One region of the Micromonospora sp. CNZ285 genome, then DNA from elsewhere that is predicted to be linked to it. Evidence: riboswitches for the same ligand, from Rfam matches in the RefSeq annotation. Region 1 holds a riboswitch; the other holds the start of a gene.
The links. Region 1 has a riboswitch for ZMP and ZTP ahead of CLT75_RS07915 (tetrahydrofolate dehydrogenase/cyclohydrolase catalytic domain-containing protein). Riboswitches for the same ligand answer to the same signal wherever they lie in the genome.

Region 1 (4,726 bases):
TCCGTCAACGCCATCCGGTGATGCGCCGCCGCCTCCGACACCACGAACCAGCGGCCCACCGCCGCCTCCAGACCAGGGGACAGGTGCGCCCACATCCGCGCCGGCAACACCGGCGCCGCCTCCGCCAGCAACCCCGCCAGGTCCGGCACCCGATCCGGCGCCGCGAACGCCAGCAACGTCGGCAACTCGACCCCGTGATACAGCAACACCACCTGGTCGCCACGCCGGAACCACGACGTGTACGGCCAGAAGAAATCGTCCAGATCACCCAGCTGGTACGCGTGCAACACCGGATCCCGGCCCAGCAGACCCGCCAGCACCGCCCGGTCGTGCTCCGCCCGCACCGCCACCGCGATCAGCCCGCCATCCACTGGTCATAACCCAACCGGGCCACCAGCGCCAGCACCACCACCAGCAGCACCACCCGCACGAACCCGGCACCCCGCCGCAACGCCATCCGCGCGCCCACCGCCGCCCCCACCACGTTGCACACCGCCATCGCCGCACCCAACGCCCACCACACGTGCCCGGTCAACCCGAACACCACAAGCGCACCCAGATTCGTGCCCGCGTTGACCACCTTCGCCATCGCCGAGGCGTGCACGAAATCCGAACCCAGAATCGCCGTGAACGCCAACACCAGGAACGTCCCCGTACCCGGCCCGATCAACCCGTCGTACAGGGCGATGCCCAGACCGGCCACCGCCACCGCCACCACCACCCGCCGAGGGGTCCGCCGCTGCGGCGACGCCACCACCCCCAGCGACGGCCGCGCCAGCACGAACACCGCCACCGCCACCAGCACCACGAGCACCACCGGCCGGTACGCGCTACCCGGCACCGCACCCGCAAGCGCCGCACCCAGCCCCGCCGTCAGCACCGCCAACCCGGCCGCCGGACCCGCCACCGCCCAGTCCAGCTTCGTCCGCCGCGCATACGTCACCGCCGCCGTCGACGTACCGAAGATCGCCGCCAGCTTGTTCGTGCCCAACGCCGTCGCCACCGGCACACCCGGCGCCGCCACCAGCAACGCCGGCAACAACAACAGACCGCCGCCACCCACCACCGCGTCCACCCACCCGGCGAGAAGGGCAGCGGTCAGCAACGTCGTCAACGACAGGGCATCCACCGCCGCATTCTGCCCACGCCGCCACCAGCGACAAGGCCACCTGTGGCCAGCCTCACCGCCCCCGGCGACGCCGCAACCACATCCCGACCGACCCCACCGCCACGAACACCAGCATCGAACAGCACAGCAGTTTCAGCACCCGGCAAGACTCCCACGACGACGTAGGGTGTCCAGGTGCGCCTGGCCACCTTCAACCTGCTGCACGGCCGATCCCTCACCGACGGGCTCGTCGAACCCGACCGGCTCACCGCCGCCGTCACCGACCTCGACGCCGACGTCCTCGCCCTCCAGGAAGTCGACCGCGACCAGACCCGCAGCGGCAAACTCGACCTCACCGCCGTGGCCGCCCGCGCCCTGCACGCCGACCACCACCACTTCGCCGCCGCCGTCGTCGGCACCCCCGGCGAACAGTTCCGCCCCCTCACCCACGACGACGACGGCCACGGCGAACCCCTCTACGGCATCGGCCTGATCAGCCGCCACCCCGTCCGCTCCTGGCAGGTCACCCGCCTGCGCGCCGCACCCGTACGCTCACCCATCTACGCACCCGGCCCCGGCGGCGGACTCGTCCTGCTCCGCGACGAACCCCGCGTCGTGCTCGCCGCCGTCCTCGACACCCCCCACGGCCCCCTCACCGTCGCCGCCACCCACCTGTCCTTCGTCCCCGGCTGGAACGTCTGGCAACTACGCCGCGTCGTCCGCGTCCTGCGCACCCTGCCCGCACCCCGGATCCTGCTCGGCGACCTCAACCTGCCCGCCGGACCCGCCGCCGCGCTCACCCGCTGGCGGCCCCTCGCGAGACGCCCCACCTACCCGGCCGGGCAACCCCGCGTCCAACTCGACCACATCCTCGCCGACCGCCACGGCCTCGACCGGCTCCCACCCGTCACCGCCGTCCACACACCGCTGGCCACCATCTCCGACCACCGGCCCCTCGTCGTCGACCTCGGCTGACGCTCAGCCCAGCCCGCTCTGCCGCCGCGCCGCGTCCACCGCGTTACGGAACAACATCGCCACAGTCGTCGGACCCACCCCGCCCACACGCGGCGTGATCGCACCCGCCACCTCGGCACACGACTCGTCCACGTCCGGCAGCAACCGCCGCCCCTCGTACCGCACCCCACCACCGACCACCACCGCACCCGGACGCACATGCTCCGGCCGCACGATCCCCGGCACCCCAGCCGCCGCGATCAGGATCTCCGCCCGCCGCGTGTACCGCGGCCAGTCCGCCACCCCCGTGTGCACCACAGTCACCGCCGCGTTCGCCGTCGGCCGCTTCTGCGCCAGCAACATCGCCAACGGCCGGCCCAACGTCGCACCCCGGCCCAGGATCACCACCTCCCGGCCCGCCACCGGCACACCGTGAAACGCCAGCAACGCCTCGATCCCCGCCGGCGTACACGGCAACGGACCCGGCAACCCCAACGCCAGCCGGCCCATGTTCACCGGATGCATCCCGTCCACGTCCTTGTCCGGATCCAGCTCCGCCAACGCCCGGTCGTAGTCCAGATGACCCGGAATCGGATACTGCACCAGCACCCCGTGCACCGTCTTGTCCGCGTTGAAATCCGCCAGCACCGCGTGCAGATCCGCCTGCGACGCCGACGCCGCCAGATGCACGTGCGGCGACACGAAACCCAGCTCCGCCGCCTGCCGTTGCTTGATCCGGATATAACCCGCGCTCGCGTCGTCGTCACCCACCAGCACCGTCGCCAGCGCCGGCGTCACCCCCGCCGCACGCAGCTCCGCCACCGACGCGGCGACCTCCGACAACACCTGCTCCGCCACCGGCGCACCCGGCAACAACCGCGCAGAAGACATACGACACCTCGCCCGCGGAGGCCCAGGCGGTCGACCCCCGCGACGAGCTCCCCGATGGTTCACCCATCCCCGTGCCGCCAGTCGCGTTCCCCCTCAGCCTGCCACAACCTCCGCCGCCACCGCATCCACCACCACCTGCCACCCCGGCAACGCCGCCAGCACCGCGTCCGCCCGCCGCCGCCGATCCGCCGCCGACGCCACACCCAGATCCGCCAGCACCGCCCCGAACGCCTGCTCCCGCTCCGGCGCCACCTGGCCCAACACCACATGACAGCGCGCGTACGTCACCAGCACCCAGAACATCGCCTCCCGATGCCGCCCCGCCTCGATCAGCTCAGCCGCACCGTCGAACACCACCGGACGCCCCGCCGCACCCAGATCCGCCCCGAACGCGAACCCCTCCCGCGGCAACCGCGACGCCTCGTCGAACACCACCGCCAACCCGGCCAGATGCTCCCGCACCCGCGCCGCATCCACACCCACACCGCCACCGTCGAGCGTGTCCAGCAGGCCCGCGTACCGATCCGCGAACCCGAACCGCGACAACACCCGCTCCGCCCGCACGTACCGCCGCCGCACCGTCGGATCCGCCAACCCCGCCACCGCCGGCCACACCGCCAGCAACGACGTCGGAAACACCCACGCCAGCACCTGCTCCGCGGTCGGCGGTCCGGCGTCGACCGCCCGCAACCCGGCCTCGATCCGCCGCCGCACACCGGCGCACCGCACCCGCACCCACACCGGATCCGCGAACCCCGCCGCCACCCGCTCCCGCACCGCGGCCAGCCGCCCCGACGGATCCGCGATCACCCCATCGGTACGGAACATCGGCGCGAACACCCACGACCCCAGCACATCCTCCGGGCCGCCCAACTCCGCCCACGTGACAGTGCTGACCTCCAGCAACACCCCCCGGTGCACGAACTTGCCCACCTTCACACCGGGCTCCCGGCGTACCAGCAACACGTCCACGTCCGACCACGCCGGCAGCACCGCGTCGTCCGGCAACCCCACAGTCGACCCGCTGAAGAACGCCCCCTCGATCGACGGATCCGCGCGCATCCGCTCCCGCACCCACCCGACAGCCACCGACCGCGCCGCACCCACCCGCATCCGCCCGCCCCCAATCAATATGAACACGCATGGTTGTCGATCGGACACAGAACGTGGACCATCGACGTAAGTGACTGTCGTCGAAATCGTGTGGGGCGATGCGAATGACGGGATACCACCCGATCCTCAAGGGACGCCAAGCCGAACTCCAGGCCGTCAGCCACGTCCCCGACGAACTCGCACCACACATCCTCCCGATTTTCGACCTGCCACCCTCCAAGCACGGTCCGATCACTGACGCATGCACCTTCAGTCAACGCGCACAGGACAGCATCCCGCGTGACATGGTCATCGCCGTCGACGTGCGCCACCTCCCCGAGCCCACCACCGGCACCCGTCGGCCACTCCGGGACATCGCGGACGACCTGCATCCGTGGGGGATCCCCGCGCTGCCCGTCGCCCACCTGAACGACACCCCCGCACAACTGGCCGACGTCCGTTACTCCGCCGCGCCCTACGGTGGCGTTCTCCGGCTCACCGCCGACCACACCGAACCGGACGACACCGAAACCGACGCACGACTGAGCCACGTCCTATCCGCCACCGAACTGCAACCGGAGAACTGCACCCTCGTCATCGACGTCGCCGAGGTGGCATCCGACCGGCACCTCACGACAGCCGAACCCCTTGTCCGCAAACACCTCGTGTGGGCCGGACGCC
Region 2 (4,726 bases), 280 kb from region 1:
GTCGCCGATCAGCCAGGCGGTGATCGGCGGCGCGCTGCTGGCGCACGACTGCTCGCTGGTGGCCGCGAACGTGCGGGAGCGGGCCGCGTACGCCCGCAACCTGCGCCACCTGGCCGACGGCCTGGCCCGGCGCTTCCCGGCCGGCGGGCCGGTCTCCTGGACCGTGCCGGCGGGCGGGTTCTTCGTGGTGGTGACAGTGCCGTTCGCTGTCGACGACGCGCTGCTGCACCGCTCGGCGCGCGAGTACGGCGTGCTCTGGACCCCGATGGCGCACTTCTACGACGCGGGCACGCCGGTCAACGCGCTGCGGCTGTCGGTGAGCGCCGTCACACCGGAGTCGATCGATGTCGGCCTGGACCGGCTGGCCGCGCTGGTCACGGACACCATGACGGCCGAGGTGACGCCGCAGTGTCAGGGTTCCGCCACAGTGCGTGTTTCCTGACGCCGTTCGTCTGTTGATAATGGACGAATGGTTGCCTGGGAGTACGCGTTGCTCGTTCGTCGGTATCAGGGTCAGGGTCGCAATTTCCACGTCTCGTTCGTGTGGTACGGCCCGGACGGGTCACGCACCGACGTGACGGCGTACGGCGACACCGCGATCGCGCACCTCAACCGGGTCGGCCGGGAGGGATGGGAGCTGGTCTCCGCCGCCGAGGACGTGAACAACGTGCAGGGCAGCACCGAGGTCCACCGCTACCACCTGAAGCGCCCGCTGCGCTGACCCCTGAACCGCCGGCACCCCGGGAGACTCCTTCTCCCGGGGTGCCGCTTCGTGTCGGTCGGGTGCTCAGCCCAGGTCGACCGCCGGGTAGAGCGGGAACGGCGTGAGCAGGTCGGCGGCCTGCTTGCCGACCGACTCGGCGACGGCCGGGTCCAGCACGTACTTCGCCTTCGACGGTGCGCCGTCCGGGCCGGTGCCGGGCGTGGTCTGGCTGAGCACGGTGTGGATCAGCTCGGCGGTGGCGTCCATCTCGGCGGCGCCGAGGCCCCGGGTGGTCAGCGCCGGGGTGCCGATGCGGATGCCGGAGGTGTACCAGGCGCCGTTCGGGTCCTGCGGCACCGAGTTGCGGTTGGTGACGATGCCCGAGTCCAGCAGCGCCTGCTCGGCCTGCCGGCCGGTCAGGCCGTACCCGGACACGTCGATGAGCACCAGGTGGTTGTCGGTGCCGCCGGTGACCAGCGTCGCGCCCCGGCGCAGCAGCCCGTCGGCGAGCGCCTGCGCGTTGTCCACGATCCGCTGAGCGTAGTCGGCGAAGTCGGGGCGGCGCGCCTCGGCCAGCGCGACGGCCTTGGCGGCCATCACGTGCGGCAGCGGCCCGCCGAGCACCATCGGGCAGCCCCGGTCGACCTGGTCGGCCAGCTCCGGCCCGCAGAGCACCATGCCGCCGCGCGGGCCGCGCAGCGACTTGTGCGTGGTGGTGGTGACGATGTGGGCGTGCGGCACCGGGTCGAAGTCGCCGGTGAAGACCTTGCCGGCGACCAGCCCGGCGAAGTGGGCCATGTCGACCATGAAGGTGGCGCCGACCGAGTCGGCGATCTCCCGCATGATCCGGAAGTTGACCTTCCGCGGGTACGCGGAGTAGCCGGCGACCAGGATCAGCGGCTTGAACTCGCGGGCCGCCTCGGCCACCCGATCGTAGTCGATCAGGCCGGTGGCCGGGTCGGTGCCGTAGCTGCGCTGGTCGAACATCTTGCCGGAGATGTTCGGCCGGAAACCGTGCGTGAGGTGACCGCCGGCATCAAGCGACATGCCCAGCATCCGCTGGTCGCCCAGCTCACGGCGCAGCGCGAACCAGTCGGCCTCGGTGAGGTCGTTCACCTGCCGCGCCTGCGCCTTGCGCAGCGCGGGGGACTCGACCCGGTCGGCCAGGATCGCCCAGAACGCGACCAGGTTGGCGTCGATGCCCGAGTGCGGCTGCACGTACGCGTGGGACGCGCCGAACAGCTCCCGGGCGTGCTCGGCGGCGAGCGCCTCGACGGTGTCGACGTTCTGGCAGCCGGCGTAGAACCGGCGCCCGACCGTGCCCTCGGCGTACTTGTCGCTGAACCAGTTGCCCATCGCCAGCAGCGTCGCCGGGGACGCGTAGTTCTCGCTGGCGATGAGCTTGAGCGACTCGCGCTGGTCGGCCAGTTCCGCGGCGATGGCGTCGGCCACGCGCGGCTCGACGCCGCGGACGACCTCCAGCGCGCTGCGGAAGGCGGTGGACTCGGCGTTGCGCGACATGCGACCTCCAGGTGACGTGCGGAAGGCCCAGGCGCTCGGCATGCGTCCTCATGACGAGGCCGCTCCCCGATGGTGCTCCATCTCCACGCGCCAGTCACGGCCCGTGCCGATCCTACCGGCCCGGCCGGGACCTGCGGGGTTGGGCCGCCCGTCCCGGCGCACACCGTGGGGAGGCCGGCCACGACCCGGCCCGGGGGAGAGGAGGCACGACCATGACCACACCGAGCACCGGACGGCCGCTCGCCGTGGTGACCGGCGCGTCCAGCGGCATCGGGTACGAGCTGGCGGTCCAGTTCGTCGAGCACGGGTACGACGTGGTGGTCGCCGCCGAGGACGCGGCGATCGAACGCGCGGCCGGTGACCTGCGGCGCGACGGCGGCCCGGAGGTGTACCCGGTCCGGGTGGACCTGGCCACGCCCGAGGGCGTCACCCGGCTGGCCGGGGAGGTGACCGCCCTGGGCAGGGGGTGCGCAACGAGCTGAAGGACACCGGCGTCACGGTGACCTCGCCGATGCCGGGCCCGACCGACACCGGATTCTTCGGCCGGGCCGACATGACCGGCACCCGGGTGGGCCAGGGGCCCAAGGACGACCCCCGCACGGTGGCCGAGGGCGCGTTCGAGGCGCTGATGAAGGGGGAGCACAAGGTCGCCGCCGGCTCGCTGGTCAACAAGATCCAGGTGGCCGCCGGCAAGATCATTCCGGACCGGCTGAAGGCCGGGCAGCACCGGAGGATGGCCGAGCCCGGCTCGGGCGACTGAGCACCGACGCGAGCGGGACCGCCCCTGCACCGAGGGGCGGTCCCGCTCGCGTCGGTGCCGGTGTCAGGCGACCACGGCGTCGAGCGACTTCTTCAGCGCCTTCGGGGCGGTCGGCGTCTTCGGCGCCTTCGGGCGCAGGTCGAGCATCCGCCGGCCGATCTCCTGGAGCCGGTTACGGCCGAGCGCCTCGCGGACCTTCGGGAACCACTCCTGCTCCTCCTCCTCGATGTGGTGCAGCACGTTCTCGATCAGCACCGTCGTCTTGGCGTTGTACCGCTCGTCGCCGGCGTCCATCGTGAACAGCTCGAAGCAGAGCACGTCCGCGACGTGGTGCTCCTCGTACGACTCCAGGACGTCGTCCTCGACGTCGGGCACCAGCTTGCGGACCTCCGGGTACATCACCTCGTTCTCCAGGTAGGTGTGCACCGTGAGGGCTTCGAGGATCTGCCCGACGATCTTCCCGCGCTTGCTCGCCGGTCCCTCCTCGGCCTCCTGGAAGGCCTTGAACAGGCGGCGGATCTCCTTGTGGTCCTCCTTGAGCAGGACGATCGCATCGGTGGACACCGGTTACCTCCTAAGTCGGCTGACGGTGCCCCCCTACCCGGCGCCCCACCAGGACAAACAGACCGGGCCCGGCGTGCTCGCCGGGCCCGGTCCACGCGGATACCTGTTACTTCACCGCGTTGTACGCGTCCACGACGCCGGCGCCGTAGAACCCGTTACGGTTCCCGCCGGAGCAGGTCGCGTCGTACGCGTTCGGGCCCGCCGGGATCAGCGGCACCGGGTTGTAGACGCCCGACGGGCAGGACTTCGCGACCGCCGTGCGCTCCAGGAACGAGGCCAGCTGGCCCGGGCTCATGCCCGGGTGCGCGGACAGCGCCAGCGCCGCGACGCCGGTGGCGTGCGGGCCGGACATCGAGGTGCCCTGCTTGTAGCCCCACCCGTTGGTGCGGGTGACGGTGTTGAAGGTGGTGGACAGGATGCCGTCGGCGGACGTCGAGCGGGCGCCCTGCGTCCGGAACCGGGTGTCGCCACCCGGCGCGGTCACGTCGATCACGCCCTGGCCGTACGAGGAGTAGTAGCTCTTCTCCCCGGTCGGGCCGACGGCCGCGACGGTCACCACGCCCGGCGCCTCGGCCGGTAGGTCGAGGCAGGCGTTGGTGAGGTTCTCGCGCTCCTCCGGCGTGCCGTTGTTCGGGCTGCCGGTGTCGGTGATCTTGTGGGCCAGGTCGTAGTTCGAGTTACCTGCCGACGCGACGTGCAGCACGCCCTGGGACTGCGAGTAGCGCAGGGCCCGCTGCACGGCCTTCCACACCGGGCGCTGACGCGCGTCGTTGCGGCAGTTCAGCTCCCACGGGTCGATGTAGTAGCTGTTGTTGGTGAGCTGGAAGCCGTGCTCGGCGGCCCACATGAACCCGCAGACCGCGGCCTCCGGGAAGATGTAGCCGTCGTCGTTGACGACCTTGACGGCGGCGACCTTCACGCCCGGGGCGACACCGGTGACGCCGACGCCGTTCACGGCGGCGGCGATGGTGCCCGCCACGTGGGTGCCGTGGTCGCTCGTGGTGGGGTTCCACGCGGTCTCGGCGGTGTTCGGGACGCCGCCCACACAGGAGGCGCTCTTGTCCTTGGCGATCTGGGTCGCCAGGTCCGGGTGGCTGCTGGAGATGCCGCTGTCCAGCACACCCACCACGACCGACGGGCTGCCGCCGGTCACGGCGTGCGCCTGCGGGACGCGGATC

Region 2: linked by a shared signal. The riboswitch ahead of CLT75_RS09265 (glycine hydroxymethyltransferase) and the one ahead of CLT75_RS07915 (tetrahydrofolate dehydrogenase/cyclohydrolase catalytic domain-containing protein) in region 1 are both predicted to bind ZMP and ZTP.

What each region holds. Positions count from the first base shown of each region.
Region 1 is NZ_SPQD01000001.1:1,728,320-1,733,045, reverse strand. It holds gene CLT75_RS07930 (GNAT family N-acetyltransferase) at 1-371, opposite strand, end outside; gene CLT75_RS07925 (sulfite exporter TauE/SafE family protein) at 356-1,129, opposite strand; gene CLT75_RS07920 (endonuclease/exonuclease/phosphatase family protein) at 1,304-2,083, shown strand; gene CLT75_RS07915 (tetrahydrofolate dehydrogenase/cyclohydrolase catalytic domain-containing protein) at 2,087-2,953, opposite strand; ZMP/ZTP riboswitch at 2,967-3,041, opposite strand; gene CLT75_RS07910 (hypothetical protein) at 3,047-4,042, opposite strand; gene CLT75_RS07905 (beta family protein) at 4,165-4,726, shown strand, end outside.
Region 2 is NZ_SPQD01000001.1:2,006,310-2,011,035, reverse strand. It holds gene CLT75_RS09275 (aminotransferase-like domain-containing protein) at 1-442, shown strand, start outside; gene CLT75_RS09270 (hypothetical protein) at 470-721, shown strand; gene CLT75_RS09265 (glycine hydroxymethyltransferase) at 788-2,224, opposite strand; ZMP/ZTP riboswitch at 2,243-2,332, opposite strand; gene CLT75_RS33100 (Rossmann-fold NAD(P)-binding domain-containing protein) at 2,437-2,706, shown strand; gene CLT75_RS33095 (Rossmann-fold NAD(P)-binding domain-containing protein) at 2,691-2,984, shown strand; gene CLT75_RS09255 (hemerythrin domain-containing protein) at 3,048-3,548, opposite strand; gene CLT75_RS09250 (S8 family serine peptidase) at 3,655-4,726, opposite strand, start outside.